2 regions of the Actinoplanes sp. NPDC023801 genome follow, and region 2 is predicted to be linked to the other one. Evidence: predicted binding sites of a transcription regulator. Region 2 holds the regulator's gene; the other holds the start of a gene.

Region 1 (9,003 bases), on a different contig from region 2:
CCGCTCGAGGTCGCCTACGACGAGGCGGCACTCGCGCGGGTGACGCGGGCCCAGATCGAGGCGGGGCCGCAGAACATCTGGCGTTACGCGGCTCTGCTGCCGGCCGGACAGGACCCGGCGACCCGGGTGACCCTCGACCCGGGCCTGACCCCGCTGGTCGCCGCACCGCAGCTGGCCGCCGCGATCGGCCTGCAGGCGCCGCTGTGGGTGAAGGACGACTCGCAGAACCCGACTCACTCGTTCAAGGACCGGGTCGTCTCGGTGGCCCTGACCGCGGCCAAGGAGCTGGGCTTCAAGCGGTTCTCCTGCGCCTCGACCGGCAACCTGGCCAACTCGGTGGCCGCCCACGCGGCCCGTGCCGGGGTGCCGAGCATCGTCTTCATCCCGTCCGATCTGGAGCAGGGCAAGATCATCACGACCGCGGTGTACGGCGGCGAGCTGGTGGCCATCGAGGGCTCCTACGACGACGTGAACCGGCTGTGCAGCGAACTGGTGGAGACCGACGAGTTCGAGGACACCGCGTTCGTGAACGTGAACGTGCGGCCGTTCTACGCCGAGGGCTCGAAGACCCTGGGGTACGAGGTGGCCGAGCAGCTGGGCTGGCGCATCCCGGCGCAGGTGGTCATCCCGATGGCGTCCGGTGAGCTGCTCACCAAGATCGACAAGGCGTTCACCGAACTGGTCGAGATCGGACTGGTCGAGGCCCCGGAGGGCGGCTGGACCGTCTTCGGTGCCCAGTCCGAGGGCTGCAACCCGATCGCGGTGGCCCTGCACGCCGACACCGACGTGATCACCCCGGTCAAGCCGACCGGTATCGCGAAGTCGCTGAACATCGGTGACCCGGCCGCCGGGCCGTACGCGATCGAGGCGGTCCGCCGCACCGGTGGCTGGATGGACTACGCGAACGACGACGAGATCCGTGAGGGCATCCGGCTGCTCGCCGAGACGACCGGTGTCTTCGCCGAGACCGCCGGCGGCACGACCGTGGCGGTGCTCAAGAAGCTGGTGGCGAGCGGCAAGCTCGACCCTGCGAAGGAGACCGTCCTCTACAACACCGGTGAGGGTCTGAAGACGCTCGACGCGGTGGCCGGCCAGGTTGGACCGACCCACACGATCAAGCCGTCGCTGAAGGGCGCGCGGGAGGCCGGTCTGCTGGGATAGGTCACCATTTCGTGACCTTCTCTCACTGTCGGTAATCGGCAATCAGCCGGTTGTCGAGAATTACCTCCTCCGAGGACTTGCACTCCGATCTCCGGATCGGCAGGATGCTCTCTGCGGGAGGATGCGACGCCGTACGAGGCCCCTCACCTGGACATTGGCGACAATCTCCGAGGGTCCCAACGATCCAGCGCTGACCCATCTGGCTACGTGCCCGGAGGTGCTGTGCGTCCGTCCTCCCGACCAAAAATCCTGCGAACCCCCGGCCGGTCAAGAGTCTTGCGAACCCACGGCCGCAGTGGGAGCTCTTCCGGGTAATGCCCGTCGGCGAGTCCCGCGTTCTTCTCGAACCAGTTGCGGACGCCGTACGACGTGGTCAGTGCGATCGACCAGCCACACGCGACCCAGTAGGCGGGCCAGAACAGCGGGCCGAACAACGCGTACTGGCCGGCATGGCGGCATTCGTGGGTGAAGAGCGGGGCCCGTTCCTCCGCCAGCAGCCACTCGGCGCTCCGGTTCGTGATGATCACCGAGCCGACCGTGAAGCAGCTTCCGGCCGGCATCCTGAAGCGGAAGTTCTCGGCTATCAGGACACCGTGGCGGCCGCGCCGGATCCGGGTGCCGGTGACCGCGGCCAGCAGCAGCCCGACGAGGGTCGTCCCGTTCACGGCGGTCAGCGCCGTCCGGGTCACGTGCCACCCGCGCCCGGCCATCTCAGACCGGCCGGCGCATCTGCAGCTCGGTCAGGACCCGGACGGTCGGATGCGGCATGCGGACCCCGGTGTCGACGAAACCGAGTTTCTCGTACGCCCGGACGGCCCGGTCGTTGCCGCAGACCACCTCGAGCATCAGCTCGTCACGCCCGGCCGCCGCGGACCAGTCGGCGACCGCCTCGACGAGCTGGGCGAGCAGCTTGCCGCCCCGGTGGGCCGGTGTCAGGTAGACCGCGAAGATCACCGTGCAGCCCGGTTCGCCGGGGACCGTGGTGCCGCCGGCATGCCCGATCAGCGGCCCGCCCGGGTCGGCGATGAACTGGGCCGTCTCGAACCCCTCGGCCGACTGCCGGATGCGCTGCCGGTAGCCCTCGTGAGACCGGGCCGCGGCCTGGGCCAGGGTCTCCAGGAAAGCGAGTGGACTGTCCGCGAGCATCTCCAGCCGCAGCGCCCGGACACGCGCGGTGTCCTCCGGCGTGACGCGGCGTACCTCCCAGTTCTCCATGGGTCATCCCTACCGCCGCCGGATCCGGTCGGCAACCGGGTTGTCGCGAAGCTGAGTGGTGGTCTGCGACATGATTCGACGATGAACGATGAATTGCCCCGGCCGTACGCGGAGGCGCCCCCTTCCGCCGAGCCGCTCTCCGGCTTCCAGCTCGTGCGGGCCCGGCCGTGGGCCGTCGCCGCGACGGCTGTGCTCGCCGTCGCGCTGACGGCCGCACAGGTGTGGGTGTGGCTGCACTGGGTTCCGGCCACCGGTCCGATCGCCGAGCTGGACGCGTCGTACGGCCTCGTGAACCGGCTGGCCGAGTGGGTCTTCCTCCCGTTCCTGGGGGCCCTCCCGTTGCTGGTGCCGCTGGTCGTGATCGCCGCGCTCGCCGGGCGCCGGGTGACCGTGGGCCGGGCGCTGGCGCTGTGGGCCTTCTCCGCTCTGCTGTCGATCGTGGAGAACCTGTTGATCATGGGTGCCTTCCTCGCGGTCTACGGCGGTGCGGGCAGCGACGGGACCACGGTCGTGCTCAAGGTGATCGAGATCGGCTGGCTGGTCCTCGCCGCGGTGGCGGCCCGCCGGCTGCTGCCGCTCCCGGGGTACCCACTGATGCGAGGGCCCGACCTGGTGGTGATCGTCGTGGCGTCGGTCGCCGTGATGCTGGTGACCATGCCGCTGGGGGAGCTGGGGCTGAACCGGTGGGCCGGGACGGCGCTGTGGGCGTTGCTCGTCATGGTGTGGTCGTTTGCGGTGCTCGTCACGTCGGCCCCGAAAGGTTCCGCGTGGTCCGGTACCCCCGCTGACCTGCGGCGGCAAGATCCTTAACCGAAACGGCGGCCTGTTCGGGGGTTTCGCGAGAAGATGGGGTTTCTTGCACTCGCCATCGGAGAGTGCTAAACAAGTGATTGGCACTCGCGCATGCTGAGTGCCAGCAGGTCGGGACGGTGGGGTTCCGGTCGCGGTGCTGCCATCGGCATCGGGGCACGGAGCCGGTCGTCGCGGGCTATCCGGCTCGGCCTGAGGACGTCACATCGCCAGGTGGTGACGTCCGCAGACGTTCCTCAACGTGCGGAGAGCGGGGCCGACGAGGCCCGGCACCGCGGATGTCCGGGAGGACAACGCCGTATGGCCAAGATCATCGCATTTGACGAGGAAGCCCGTCGCGGCCTCGAGAGCGGCATGAACCAGCTCGCCGACGCCGTGAAGGTGACGCTCGGCCCCAAGGGTCGCAACGTCGTCCTCGAGAAGAAGTGGGGCGCTCCCACGATCACCAACGATGGTGTATCCATCGCCAAGGAGATCGAGCTCGAGGGCACCTTCGAGAAGATCGGCGCCGAGCTGGTCAAGGAGGTCGCCAAGAAGACCGACGACGTCGCCGGTGACGGCACGACGACGGCGACCGTCCTCGCCCAGGCGCTGGTCCGTGAGGGTCTGCGCAACGTGGCCGCGGGCGCGAACCCGCTCGGCCTGAAGCGGGGCATCGAGGCCGCGGTCGCCAGCGTTTCCGAGGCGCTCTCGCAGCTCGCCAAGGACGTGGAGACCAAGGAGCAGATCGCCTCCACCGCCTCCATCTCGGCCGGTGACTCCACGGTCGGCGAGATCATCGCCGAGGCCATGGACAAGGTCGGCAAGGAAGGCGTCATCACCGTCGAGGAGAGCAACACCTTCGGTCTCGAGCTCGAGCTCACCGAGGGCATGCGCTTCGACAAGGGCTACATCTCGGCGTACTTCATGACCGACGCCGAGCGCATGGAGGCCGTCTTCGACGACCCCTACATCCTCATCGCGAACAGCAAGATCTCCGCGGTGAAGGACCTGCTCCCGATCCTGGAGAAGGTCATGCAGGGCGGCAAGCCCCTCGTGATCATCGCCGAGGACGTCGAGGGCGAGGCCCTGGCCACCCTGGTCGTGAACAAGGTCCGTGGCACCTTCAAGTCGGTTGCCGTCAAGGCCCCCGGCTTCGGTGACCGCCGCAAGGCCATGCTGGAGGACATCGCCACCCTCACCGGTGGCGCCGTCATCAGCGAAGAGGTCGGCCTCAAGCTGGACGCCGCTGACCTGTCCCTGCTGGGCCAGGCCCGCAAGGTCGTCATCACCAAGGACGAGACCACCATCGTCGACGGTGCGGGCAACGCCGAGCAGATCCAGGGCCGGGTCAACCAGATTCGCGCCGAGATCGAGCGCTCGGACTCCGACTACGACCGTGAGAAGCTGCAGGAGCGCCTGGCCAAGCTGGCCGGCGGTGTCGCGGTGATCAAGGTCGGCGCGGCCACCGAGGTCGAGCTCAAGGAGCGCAAGCACCGCATCGAGGACGCCGTTCGCAACGCGAAGGCGGCCGTCGAGGAGGGCATCGTCCCGGGTGGTGGCGTCGCGCTGGTGCAGGCCGGCAAGACCGCGTTCGACAAGCTGGACCTGTCGGGCGACGAGGCCACCGGTGCCAACATCGTCAAGGTCGCGCTCGACGCCCCGCTGCGTCAGATCGCCGTGAACGCCGGCCTCGAGGGCGGCGTCGTGGTCGAGAAGGTGCGCAACCTGGAAGCGGGTTGGGGCCTGAACGCCGCGACCGGCGAGTACGTCGACCTGCTGGCCGCGGGCATCATCGACCCGGCCAAGGTCACCCGTTCGGCGCTGCAGAACGCCGCGTCGATCGCCGCGCTGTTCCTCACCACCGAGGCCGTCGTGGCCGACAAGCCCGAGAAGAACCCGGCCCCGGCCGGCGCCCCGGGCGGCGGTGACATGGACTTCTGAGTCCATTCGTTCCCAACCGGAAGGCGGTCCGCTTCGGCGGGCCGCCTTCCGGCGTGTCAGGGGTGTTGCCGGCCCTGCTGGGGCCTGCCGAACGCGTACAACAGGGAGCCGACGAGGCCGGCCAGACCGCTGAGGACGACGATCGGGGCCAGGCCGGGTCCGGTCGCCGGAAGATCGGGCGGTATCGGTGCGGGCTCCGGAGCCGGGGTGACGGACGGCGGGACAAGTGGCGGACCCGCCGGCGACGGAGTCACCGGGACGCTGGTGGGAGCGCTCGTAGGCCTCGCCGGCGGTGTCGAGGGGGTCGGCGGTGTGGACGGGGCCGGCGGTGTCGACGGGGCCGGCGGTGTGGAAGGGACCGGTGGCGTGGAGGGGGTCGGCGGCGTTTCCGGAGCAGGAACGTTGACGATGATCGTGCCGTAGGCGATGTTCCCGTTCTCGTCGATGATCTCGTAGGTGAACCGGTCGGTTCCGGTGAAGCCGGGCTCCGGGGTGTAGGTGATAGTGCCGTCCGGGTTCGTCCGAACGCTCCCGTGCTGCGGCTGCCCGATCCGGCCGATCGTCGCCGGCCGGCCCAGTTCGTCGGAGGCGGGCAGCGAGATGTCCACCGGTTCGCCGGGCGGGGTGGTGGCCTCCCGGTCCGGAGCAGCCGGCGGTGACCCGACGGTGACGGTCACGGTCGCGGTGGTCTCGGCGCCGTCGGCGGTGACGGCGGTGTAGCCGAACGCCGCGACGCCGGAGAATCCGCCCGATGGGGTGTAGGTGACCGTGGTGGCGTCGTCGATCCGGGCCGTGCCGTGGTCCGGCTCGGTGACCTCGGTGACCCGGAGGGTGCCGCTAGGGTCCAGGTCGTTGTCGAGAACCGGCACGGTGACCGCCCTGCCGTACGGGGTCGCGTGCGAGTCGGCGACCGCGAACGGGATCTGATGGGTGACCGTGACCTCGACGACCGCCTCCGCGGTGCCGCCGTGACCGTCGCTCACCTCGTACCGGAAGAGATCCTGACCGGTCCATCCGGCCGGTGGCGCGTACCGGAGCCGATCGCCCGACCGGCTCGCGGACCCGTGGCGTGGCTCGCCCAGCACGCTGACCGTCAGCGTCTGACCGGGATTGTCGTCGCTGTCGTTGGCCAGCACATCCACCTCCACCGGGCGGCCGGCGAGAGTGGCGGCGTGGTCGGCACGGGCGACGGGTACGGCGTTGGCGACCCGCACCATGATCCGGGCGCGGGCGAGGTTGCCGGCCGGGTCGCGGATCGTGTAGTCGAAGACGTCCGTCCCGGCGAAGCCATGCCGTGGCACGTACCGGATCCGCCCCGAGGCCTGGATGGCCGTGAAGCCGTTCGCCGGTGTACCGACCTGGGTGACCACCAGGGGACTCAGCTCCGGGTCGGCGTCGTTGGCGAGGGCGGTGATCTCCACCGGGGTGTCCGCGGCAGCGTCGGCCCAGTCGTCCACCGCGACCGGGGCGGCGTCGATCGTGATCGTCACCGTGCCCGTGTCGCTTCCACCCAGATCGTCGCTGAGCAGATAGTCGAAACTGTCCTGACCGGTCGCGCCGGGGGCCGGGGTGTACTCGACGGTCCCGTCGCCGGCCGGAGTGGCCGTCCCCTGGCGGGCGGAGCCGAGCGCCGCGATGGTCAGCATCTGGCCGGTGTTCAGGTCGTGATCGTTACCGAGGACGGCGAGGATGGCGGCGCCCTGCTGACGGACGGTGTAGGCGTCGTCGACCGCTACCGGCGCCGCGTTGCGCACCGTGATCGTCACCAGGGCCGTGGCGCCGGCCCGATGCGGGTCCTCGACCGTGTAGCCGAAGCCGTCGAGGCCGGTGAATCCAGGATCGGGGGTGTAGAGAAGGGTTCCGGTCGTGCCGGCGGTCACTGTGCCGTGTGCCGCCGCGGACCAGCCGGTGACCCTGAGCGTCTCCGCGTTCGGATCGGTGTCATTGGCGATCACATCGACGGTGACCGGCCAGTTCGTGTCGGTGACGGCGGCGTCGGCCTCGGCCGCGGGAAAGGCGTTGAGCAGCTCTATCACCACGGTGGCGAGGGAGCTGCCGCCACGGCCGTCACTGATCGTGTAGCGGAACGAGTCGGTTCCGCTGTGACCGGGCGCCGGCTGATACTCGACCTTTCCGGCACGGACGTTGGCGGTGCCACTTCCGGCCGGGGTGCTGATCGTGATGGTGAGCGGGTCGCCGTTCGGGTCCTCGTCGTTCGCGAACACGTCGATCACGGAAAGCAGGCCGGTCGGGACGGTCACCGCCTCGTCCCGGGCGACCGGTGGCGCGTTCAGCACGGTGACGGTGAGGGTCACGGTGACGGTGTCTCCCGGGGTGAACGGGTCCGGCGGGGTGTCGGTGATCGTGACGCTGATCGTCTCGGTTCCGGACCAGCCGGGGTCCGGCGTGTAGGTGAGCGAGTCGTCGTCCGGGTCGTGCACGAGCAGACCGTGCACCGCGCCGCTCGTTCCGCTGACCCGCAGCGGGTGGCCGTTCTCGTCAGCAGCGCCGGTGAGCGGCTTCACCGTGGCGGGCGTGAGGTACGGCGTGGTCACCGTGATGTTCGGCGCGGTCGGGGGCGAGTTGCCGACCAGGACGGTGACCTGTGCGGTCGAGGGGTCCGTGCCGTCGTGGACGGTGTAGTCGAACGTCGCACGGCCGGAGAAGCCGGCCGCCGCCTGGTACTCGATCTCGCCGAGTGCGGTGACGGTGGCGGAGCCGGACGTGAGATTGCTGATGCCGATGACCGTGAGCGTGTCCTGGTTGATGTCGGTGTCGTTGGCGAGCACCGGGATCGTCACGCTGCCCCGGTAGCCGGCCCGGCCCAGGTCGTCGGCGGCCGTGGGCGCGGCGTTCGCCACTTCGACGGTGACCTGTGCCTGAGCGGTCAGGTCACCGTCGCTCACGGTGTAGTCGAGCACCGTTGTCCCGCTGAACCCGATGGACGGTGTGTAGACCAGCTCGTCACCGACGATGCCGGCATGTCCGGCGTTGCCGGGCTGCGGGGCGCTGACCGTGACAATGGTGAGTGCGTCACCGTTCGGGTCGGTGTCGTTGCCGAGCACGTCGATGCTCACCGGGGTCCCGGACGGGGTGGCCCCCGCATCGCTCCGCGCGATCGGGCCCGCGTTCGTGGTGCGGACGGTCACCGTCGCGGTGACGGTGCCGCCCTCCGCGTCGCCGAGCACGTAGGTGAAGGTGTCGGTACCCGCCCATCCGGCCGCGGGCGTGTAGGTGATCTCGCCGTCCGCGGTGACGATCGCGGTGCCGTGGCCGGGCGGGGCGCCGATCGACACGGTCAGGCCGGCGTCGGGGCCGTCCGGGTCGGTGTCGTTGTCGAGCACGGTCACGGTCACCGGGCCGGCGAGGGTGGTCGTGGCGTTGTCGTCCCCGCCGACCGGTGCCCGGTTCATCCGGAACGACGCCGAGGCGTTGTCGTTGGCGGCGTTCCCGTCGATTCCGCTGCCGGAGGCGTGCAGGCTCGCGGCGGGTGTCGCACCGGCCAGGGCACCGGCCGTCGCCGGGATCACCACGGTGGCCGTGGTGCCGGTCACGAGAGGCCCGAGCACGCATGTGACCACCTGGGCGAAGGCGGTGCACCCGGGTGGCAGGACGCCGGGAGTGACCCCGGCCGGCAGGGTCAGCTCGGCCGTGGCCATGGTCTCCGTGGCGGCCCCGCCGTTGGTGACAGTCGCGGTGTAGGAGATCGCTGCCGGGACGGCGGCACGCTGGACGACGGCGGGCTGCACGGTCAGGCCGGCCGCCAGGTCCGCCTGGGGGGCGGCCACCGTGCTCGTCAGCGTCGCGGCCGGCCCGGTGACCCTGACCTGGGCGGAGCGGCCGGTGTAGCCGACGTTGACCAGATTGGTGATCGTGAAGGCGGCCGGGACGGTG
Region 2 (9,003 bases):
CAGTCACCGATATTTCCGGAGCGTCTCACCGAAAGACCTCGGCTACCACCTGTGCCGGATCGCCCGTACGGCCATCGGTTACCGGCTGCCACTTTCCCTCCGGCGCGTGCCACTCGAGATCGCCGAAACGTACCCGTTCGAGACCGGTGGCCGAGGCGTGCGAGACGAGCCAGTGCGCGAACCGCCAGCCGACGCTCGGGTCGGTGACCTGAACGGTCAGCCCGGCCGTCTCGGCGCTGCGGGCGTTGCCGGAGAGCTTCTTGCCCCAGTCCAGCCGCAGATTGTTCAGCAGGACGGAGGCCGCCTCGGGGCCGCGCATCGCGGGGGTGTCCGGCACGACGCACTCGACGGCACCGGTGGCCCGCCCGGTCAGCGCGGCGGCGAGAACCTTGGACTCGTCGGCCCACTTCTCGTACGCCTCCGGGTAGGCCGACCGCTGCACCACCTGTGCCGCGTCGGTGACCCGCATGTCCTGCCAGCCCTTGACCTTCTTGAGCGCGGAGTAGAACCGGCCCGCGGCATACCTCGGGTCCTTGATCTGCTCGACCGTGCCCCAGCCCTGGCTGGGACGCTGCTGGAAGAGACCGACCGAGTCGCGGTCGCCGCTGTCCAGATTCTCCAGCTTGGATTCCTGGAAAGCGGTGGCGAGCGCGACGACGATCGCCTGCTCGGGCATGCCGCGCCGGACGCCCACCGCGGCTATGGTCGCCGCGTTGGCCATCTGGGCGGAGTCGAGGGTCACCTCACCGTCGGCGCTGACCGTGCACTCGGGGTTGAGGCTGGGCAGCTTGATACTGCCGGCCAGGCTGTTGATCAGGACGACCACACCCGCCACGACGGCGAGGCTGAGCAGCGTGACCACACCCACGATCTGCTTCGTGCGCACCCACACCTCCTCTGCGGCCGGACGCCAAGCCTAGACAACGAGCGCTCGGGGCCTGGCGTCACTGTGGTCCCGCGCACCCGACCGGGTCGATCATCGAATCCACTCCGGGTCCCGCTTCTCCCGGGCGGCGGCCACACCCTCGCGGCCCTCGGCCGACTTGAAGTACCCGGCCGAGCGGTGCGCGAGGTCAGCGAGATCGGCACGGATCGTCTCGGCGCGCGTACGGCGGAGAAGTTGTTTGGTGCCGGCGAGGGCGAGCGGACCGCCGCGGACGAGTGAGGCGCAGTAGCGTTCCACCGCGTCGTCCAGGTCCTTCTCGTCGACGGCCGCGGTGACCAGGCCGATCTCGGCCGCCCGCGCCCCGTCGAAGACGTCGCCGGTCAGATAGAGCTCGGCGGCGGCTCGTGGCGCCAGCCGGGGCAGCACGGTGGAACTGATCACCGCGGGGATCACCCCGAGCCGTACCTCGGTGAAGGCGAAGGTGGCCGACCGGACGCAGACCGCGATGTCGGCCGCGCCGATCAGGCCGAGACCACCGGCCCGGGCCGGTCCGGCGATCCGCGCGACCACCGGTTTCGGGAACTCCCAGAGCGCGGCCAGCACGTCGGCGAGCATCTCGGCGGGCAGCCGGTCGCCGGGGCCGGCCGCGGCTGTCTCCTTGAGGTCGACGCCGGAGGAGAAGACCGGGCCGTTGTGCGAGAGGACGACCACCCGGCTGTCCGGGTCGGCGGCCGACGCGGCCAGTGCGTCCAGCATCCCGCCGAGCAGGGCGGTGGACAGCGCGTTGCGGTTGGCGGGGTTGTCGATTGTCAGAGTGGTCACGCCGGCGGCGGTGACGGTACGGACCAGATCCATGCCGGAACTGTAAGACGTGCACACTTGTCGGATGGCCGGCGCACTCCCCGATGGTGATCCCGTACCCCGTGACGGGTCTCTCCCCGACGAAGCCACCCGCGCGGTGGGCGCGAACGGGTTCGCCGTCTACGTCCACGTGCCGTTCTGCGCCAGCCGCTGCGGCTACTGCGACTTCAACACGTACACGGCGAGCGAACTGGGCGGCGGGGCGAGCCGCGACGAGTACGCCGCCACGGTCCTGGCCGAGCTGGCCCTGGCCGCCCGGGTGATCGAACCCGGGCCGGTGGACACCGTCTTCGTCGGCGGCGGCACGCCCACCCTGCTCAGCACCGACGACCTGGGCCGGATCCTGGACGGCATCGACCGGACGTGGGGGCTGGCGCCGGGCGCCGAGGTGACCACCGAGGCCAACCCGGAGTCGGTGGACCCGGCCTATCTGCGGCGGCTGCGCGGCGCCGGTTTCACGCGGATCTCGCTCGGCATGCAGTCGGCGGCCGCGAACGTGTTGCGGGTGCTCGACCGCCGGCACACCGCCGGGCGGGCACCGCAGGCCGCGACCGAGGCGCGCGAGGCCGGCTTCGAGCACGTCAACCTCGATCTGATCTACGGCACGCCGGGGGAGAACGCGGACGACTTCGACCGGTCGCTGCGGGCTGTCATCGAGGCCGGCGCCGACCACGTGAGCGCGTACGCGCTGATCGTCGAGGACGGCACCCGGATGGCCGGCCGGATGCGGCGGGGCGAGCTGCCGTACCCGTCCGACGACGTGGCCGCCGACCGCTACCTGGCCGCCGAGTCCGCCCTCGGCGAAGCCGGTTTCGAGTGGTACGAGGTGTCGAACTGGGCGCTCAAGGGCGGTGAATGCCGTCACAACCAGCTGTACTGGACCGGCGCCGACTGGTGGGGTCTGGGGCCGGGCGCGCACAGCCACGTCGGCGGGGTGCGGTGGTGGAACGTCAAACACCCTTCGGCGTACGCGAAACGCCTCGCCGACGGCGCCTCGCCGGGACTCGCGCGGGAGCTGCTGACCGACGCCGACCGGCACATGGAGGACGTGATGCTCCGGGTGCGGCTGCGGGACGGCATCCCGCTGGACCGGGTCGACGCCACGGGCGCCGCGCGGGCACTGTCCGACGGGCTGCTCGAGCCGCACGCCTACGAGCAGGGGCGGCTCGTGCTGACCCTGCGGGGCCGGTTGCTTGCCGACGCGGTCATCCGTGACGTGCTCTGAACCGGCCTACCTGATGAACCGCGCGGTGAGCGGATAGTTGAACGGCTCGTTGTTGGCCGCCTTGACGCCCGCGATCACACCGACGACGGTGGCGACCACCCAGGCCGCGAGGACGATGAAGAAGCCGACCCCGACACAGATCAGCACACTGCCGACCAGGCCGATGATGCCCCAGAGCAGGTGGAAGTTGAGCGCCTTGACCGCCTCGGCGCGGACCACCGGCGACAGGTTGCCGCGGGCCACCAGGGCCACGAGCGGCGCGATCCAGCCCATCAGCGTACCCCCGAAGAAGGCGCCGAGCGCCCCGCCGAAGTGGGCGATCAGGATCCAGGTGCGGTCGTCGGGCGAACCCGAGCCGTAACCGTGCGGCGGGGGCCCGTACTGCGGAGGCCCGTACTGGGGCGTGCCGTAGGGCGGCGGCGGAGGCGGGTAGGCATCGGGCGGTGGCGGAGGAGGCGGGTAACCGCCGGGCTGCGGCGGGGGTTGGTGGTAAGGATCGTCGCCGGGCGGGCGGGGCGGTTCAGTCATGTCTGACACGCTAGGACCCCGGTTCGAGCCGGTCGAGGGCAATGCCGCCCCCAAGATCTGAGAACGGTACGTACTTTCGATCATCGCGCTGCCGCCACCAGCGAAGTAGACTGGCACTCTATTAGCCGGAGTGCCAGCAGGGGGAGGGGTCGGATGAATCCGGATGACCGCAAGCTCGAGGTGCTCCGGGCGATCGTCGAGGACTACGTCGAGACCCAGGAACCGGTGGGCAGCAAGGCCCTGGTCGACAGGCACAAGCTCGGCGTCTCCCCGGCCACCGTGCGCAACGACATGGCGGTGCTCGAGGAGGAGGGCTACATCCGGCAGCCGCACACCAGTGCCGGCCGGGTGCCCACCGATGCCGGCTACCGGCTGTTCGTCGACCGGCTCACCAAGATCAAACCGCTGAGCCCGGCCGAGCGGCGCGCCATCGAGCGGTTCATGATCGGCGCCGTCGACCTCGACGACGTCGTGCACCGCACGGTCCGCCTGCTGGCCCAGCTCACCCGTCAGGTCGCCGTCGTCCAGTACCCGAGCCTGTCCCGTTCCGCGGTCCGGCACCTGGAACTGGTACCGATCTCCACGACCCGCCTGATGCTCGTGATGATCACCGACACCGGCCGGGTCGAGCAGCGCCTCGTCGAGATGCCCGGCCCGATCGCCGACGGCGAGGTGTGGGAGCTGCGCCTCCGGGTGAACGAGAAACTCGCCGGGCAGAAACTCGCCGACACCCCCTCCCTGGTGCAGAAACTCGTCGAGGAGTGCGACACCGGGCGGCGCGCCGCGATGACCTGCCTGGCCTCGGTCCTCCTGGAGACTCTGGTCGAGCGGAGTGAGGAGCGCCTCGCGCTGGCCGGTACGGCCAACTTGACACGTGGGGGTGTGCTGGACTTCCAGGGCACGCTGCGGCCCGTCCTCGAAGCCCTCGAGGAGGAGGTCATCCTGCTCAAGCTCATCGGCGATCTGGAACCCCGCACCACGCGGGTCCTGATCGGCGACGAGAATCAGATCGACAACCTGCGGTCGGCGTCCGTGGTGAGCAGTGGTTACGGACCGGGTACCACGATCGTTGGTGGGCTCGGTGTGCTGGGGCCCACCCGGATGGACTACCCCGGCACTATCGCTACCGTTCGTGCAGTGGCACGCTACGTTGGCGACCTGTTGGCACAGAATTGACGGATTCGCGCAGACATTGAGGACTCCAAACCCCGTGGCCAAGGACTATTACGGAATTCTCGGTGTGAGCCGGGAGGCAACCGACGACGAGATCAAGCGCGCCTACCGCAAACTCGCTCGGCAGTACCACCCGGACATCAACCCGGATCCAGAGGCGCACGACAAGTTCAAAGAGATCAACGCGGCGTACGAGGTCCTCTCCGACGACCAGAAGCGGCAGATCGTCGACCTCGGCGGTGACCCGCTCGCGCCGGGTGGCGGCATGCCCGGCGGAGCCGGTGGCGCCGGCCCGTTCGTCGGCTTCCAGGACATCATGGACGCGTTCTTCGGCACGGCGGCGGGCGGTGGCTCGCGCGGGCCCCGGCCACGCACGCGCCCCGGCGCCGACGCGATCCTGCGCCTCGAACTCGACCTGGTCGAGACCGCCTTCGGCGTGGAAGCCCCGATCACCGTCGACACCGCGGTGCTGTGCACCCAGTGCTCCGGCGCCGGCACCGCACCCGGCAGCCACCTGGCCACCTGTGAGGTCTGCTCCGGCCGCGGCGAGGTCCAGTCGGTGCAGCGCACCTTCCTCGGCCAGGTCGTCTCGTCCCGCCCCTGCCAGAACTGCCAGGGCCACGGCACGGTCATCCCGAGCCCCTGCCCCACCTGCGCGGGCGACGGCCGGATAAGGACACGCCGCTCGCTCACCGTCAAGATCCCGGCGGGCGTCGAGGACGGCATGCGGATCCGCCTGGCCCAGCAGGGCGAGGTCGGCCCCGGCGGTGGCACCGCCGGCGACCTCTACGTGGAGATCCACGAACGACCGCACGACGTCTACTCCCGCAAGGGCGACGACCTGCACTGCCGGGTCACACTCCCGATGACGGCGGCTGCGCTCGGCACCCGGATGACCATCAAGACCCTCGACGGTGAAGAGAACATCGAGGTCAAACCGGGCACCCAGCCGGCCAGCACGCTGCGCATCCGCGGCAAGGGCGTTCCGCACCTGCGCGGCCAGGGCCGTGGTGAGCTCTTCGTGCACCTCGACGTGAAGACGCCGACCAAGCTCACCGTCGACCAGGAGCGGATGCTGCGCGACTTCGCCAAGACCCGCGGCGAGGACGTGGCCGAACTGAGCAAGCAGGGCGGCTTCTTCAGCCGCATGCGAGACGCTTTCAACGGCCACTGAATGTGATTGCTTCGCCCTCCGGCTCGCTGCGCTGCGCCTGGTAACCCACGTCGGGACGGCTGAGAACGACGACGCTTCGCTTGCCGTCTTCAGCTGTCTCGACGTCGGCGGCGCAGCGCGTGGTGGGTGCGGTCAGGGCAGACGGTCTCTTGGCGTACGAGCGAACGCCTGCGGCGGGGGTTGCGGTCAGGGCAGACGGTCTCTTGGCGTACGAGCGAACGCCTGCGGCCGGTGGTTGCGGGTGGGGCGGTAGCGTTCTGGGAATGTCGGCGCCGCTGTTTCTGGTTGAGAGCCTGCCTGCTGGATCGTCGTTCACGCTCGACGGGCCGGAAGGGCATCATGCCGCCACCGTGCAGCGGCTGCGCGTGGGCGAGGCGCTGATCCTCGCCGACGGGCGGGGTGGCACCGCCCGCGCCGAGGTGTCCGCCGTCGGGCGGGGCAGCGTCGACGTCGACGTGCTGAGCGTCGCCGAGGAACCGGCCCCCGACCCGCGGCTCGTCGTCGTGCAGGGCATCGCCAAGGGCGACCGTGGCGAGCTGGCCGTACAGGCGATGACCGAGGTCGGCGTGGACGAGATCCTGCCGTGGGCGGCGTCGCGATCGGTGGCGCAGTGGCGTGGCGACCGCGGGTTCAAGGCACGCGACAAGTGGACGGCCACCGCCCGGGAGGCCGCCAAACAGGCGCGGCGCCCGTGGCTGCCGATCGTGGGCGGTGAGCCGGACTGCTCGACGAAACAGGTGACGGCCCGCCTGGCGGCCGCGGCCGCCGCGTTCGTGCTGCACGAGGAGGCCAGCGAGCGTCTGACCGCGGCCGAGCTGCCCGAGTCGGGGGACGTCGTGCTGGTGGTCGGCCCCGAGGGCGGGATCAGTGACGCCGAGCTGGACGCCTTCCGGGAGGCGGGCGCCGTGCCGGTGCGCCTGGGCCACGCCGTGCTCCGGACCTCGACGGCCGGGGTGGCCGCCCTCGCCGTACTCTCCGCACGCCTGAACCGCTGGTAAAACCCCCGGCTGGCCGGTACCGCTGTCTCAAGCGTGCTGAGACAGCGGTGATGTCCAGCCGAAAACGCCCGGCTGGCCGGTACCGCTGTCTCACGCGTGCTGAGACAGCGGTGGTCTCCAGCCGGGATGGCCGGCTGGGCGGGAGGGTCAGGTGGGGCGGCGAGCCAGGGCCACGTAGGTGTGGACGGTGAAGTCGATCGTGCCGCCGTGGGCGTCGACGACCGCGATCGTGTCGTCGAGCACGGTCTCCCGCCGGGTGTCGTCGAGCATCCGGTAGATCGAGATCGAGCTCAGGTAGGCGCGGTACTCGGCGGACCGGTAGGAGCGCGCCGAGCGGTACCCGAGGGTGCGCAGGTCGGTGAAGAGCGCCTCGATACCGATGAGCTCCGGCCACTGTTCGGCGAACGGGACCGGACCGGCCGGGAGGTTGCCGGGGTGCATGGAGTGCGGGGTGTGATTGCCGGTCAGACCGTGCCGGGCGTCGACCTCGGCCAGGGCGGCGTACAGGTCACCGTCGGGGACGAGGAAGACGTTCCAGAACGGGGCGAGCAGACCGCCGGGCGCGAGGGCCGCGAACGCCAGCTCGTGCCGACGGGCCGCGTCGACCCAGTGCCAGGCCTGGGCGCTGACGATCAGCCCGTACGGCCGGTCGGGTGCCCATGCCTCGAAGGTGGTGCCGACCACCGGCACGCCGGGGACGCGGCGGCGCAGGACGGCGGCCATCCGCGCGTCCGGTTCCAGGCAGGTCAGGTTGACGTCGTGGGCGGCGAACAGCACCGACGCCTTGCCGGTGCCGGCACCTACCTCCAGCACCGGGCCGGGACCGGCGAGTGCCAGAACGTCGGTCACCAGCTCGGCCGGGTAGCCGGGCCGGACCCGGTCGTACTCCTCGGCCAGTTCCCCGAAGACCTGTCCACGTTCGCGCGTCGTCATGGCCGCCAACCTAGCCGGGGCGGGACCGGCAGTCCCGCCCCGGCGAGGGTCACACCGTGATCTCGGTGGAGCGTCGCGGGTCGTCGAGGGCGTGGGCGGCGATCACCGTGTAGGTGCCGGGGATCGTCTGCCAGCCGTCGTTCCACACCTGGAAGGCCCGCTCGGGGAGGGGGATCGTCACGGTGACGGATTCGCCCGGTTCCGCGTCCACCGTCGCGAACCCGGCGAGCCAGCGTTCCGGCCGTTCCAGCGGCGATCCGTGGTCCGGGGCCGGGGATCCGGTGTCCGGGGCCGGGGATCCGGTGTCCGGGGCCGGTGAGCCGCCGTCCGCGGCCAGGGTGTCGGCACCGGGCGACAGGTAGACCTGAACGACCTCCCGGCCCGAACGCCAGCCGGTGTTGGTGACGGTCACCCGGACCTCGGAACCGGAGCAGGCCAGATGGTCGTACGACCAGTCGGTGTAACCAAGACCGTGACCGAAAGCGAACAGCGGGTCGGCCGCCTGCCGCAACCATCCGCGGTAGCCGATGAAGATCCCCTCGTCGTAGGCGAGGGCGCCGCCGGACGGGCGCACCTCCAGGACCGGGCAGTCCTCCTGCCGGCGCGGCCAGGTCGTGGGAAGGCGCCCGCCCGGCTCGGCGACCCCGAGCAGCACGTCGGCGAGCGCGGCACCGGCCTCCTGTCCCGGGAACCAGGTGAGCAGCACCGCGGCCACCTCGTCGGCCCAGGGCAGCAGCACCGGGGAGCCGGCGTTGACCACCACGACGGTCCGCGGGTTGGCCGCCGCCACCCGGGTCACCAGTTCGTCCTGACGTCCCGGCAGGGCCAGCGAGGTGCGGTCGAAGCCCTCCGACTCGACCTGCTCGGTGGTGCCGACCACGACCACCGCGACGTCCGAGCGGGCGGCCAGTTCGACCGCCTCGGCGATCAGCCCCTCGTCGTCCGGGCCCGGCGGGCGGTGACCGAGCGTGGTGGAGACGGAGTGGGCCGCACCCGGTTCGAACGACTGCCGCAGTACCACCGGAACCGGTACGCCGGCCTCCAGGGTGACCGTGAACCGCTGCTCGCGCGGGTGCAGCAGCAGGTCGGCGCGGCCGGTGCCGGGCGGGTGCAGAGAGCCCTGGTAGAGCTTCTCGCCACCGACGACCAGCTCGAACGCGCCGAACCCGGAGATTGCCAGTACGTGCTCGCCGTCCGTCTCGGAGGTGAGTTCGGTGCGCAGTTC

Evidence for each region. Region 2 encodes HrcA, which represses chaperone genes, less so after heat shock. Its sites were predicted from a motif close to GGTTNGCACNCTCNNNNNGAGNGTGCNAACC; they were not measured.
Region 1: groL (chaperonin GroEL) is a predicted target of HrcA. The motif match lies at 3,265-3,295, and genes of this name have one in related genera.

The regions. Positions count from the first base shown of each region.
Region 1 covers NZ_JBFAAI010000001.1:225,259-234,261, forward strand. Annotated here, with positions in the region: gene thrC (threonine synthase) at 1-1,161, shown strand, start outside; gene AB0G04_RS01015 (hypothetical protein) at 1,365-1,850, opposite strand; gene AB0G04_RS01020 (GNAT family N-acetyltransferase) at 1,873-2,376, opposite strand; gene AB0G04_RS01025 (hypothetical protein) at 2,458-3,186, shown strand; gene groL (chaperonin GroEL) at 3,487-5,109, shown strand; gene AB0G04_RS01035 (Ig-like domain-containing protein) at 5,166-9,003, opposite strand, start outside.
Region 2 covers NZ_JBFAAI010000038.1:61,986-70,988, forward strand. Annotated here, with positions in the region: gene AB0G04_RS39780 (hypothetical protein) at 26-826, opposite strand; gene AB0G04_RS39785 (enoyl-CoA hydratase-related protein) at 977-1,741, opposite strand; gene hemW (radical SAM family heme chaperone HemW) at 1,773-2,972, shown strand; gene AB0G04_RS39795 (DUF4870 domain-containing protein) at 2,979-3,500, opposite strand; gene hrcA (heat-inducible transcriptional repressor HrcA) at 3,654-4,676, shown strand; gene dnaJ (molecular chaperone DnaJ) at 4,711-5,847, shown strand; gene AB0G04_RS39810 (16S rRNA (uracil(1498)-N(3))-methyltransferase) at 6,111-6,845, shown strand; gene AB0G04_RS39815 (class I SAM-dependent methyltransferase) at 6,993-7,778, opposite strand; gene AB0G04_RS39820 (glycoside hydrolase family 3 C-terminal domain-containing protein) at 7,828-9,003, opposite strand, start outside.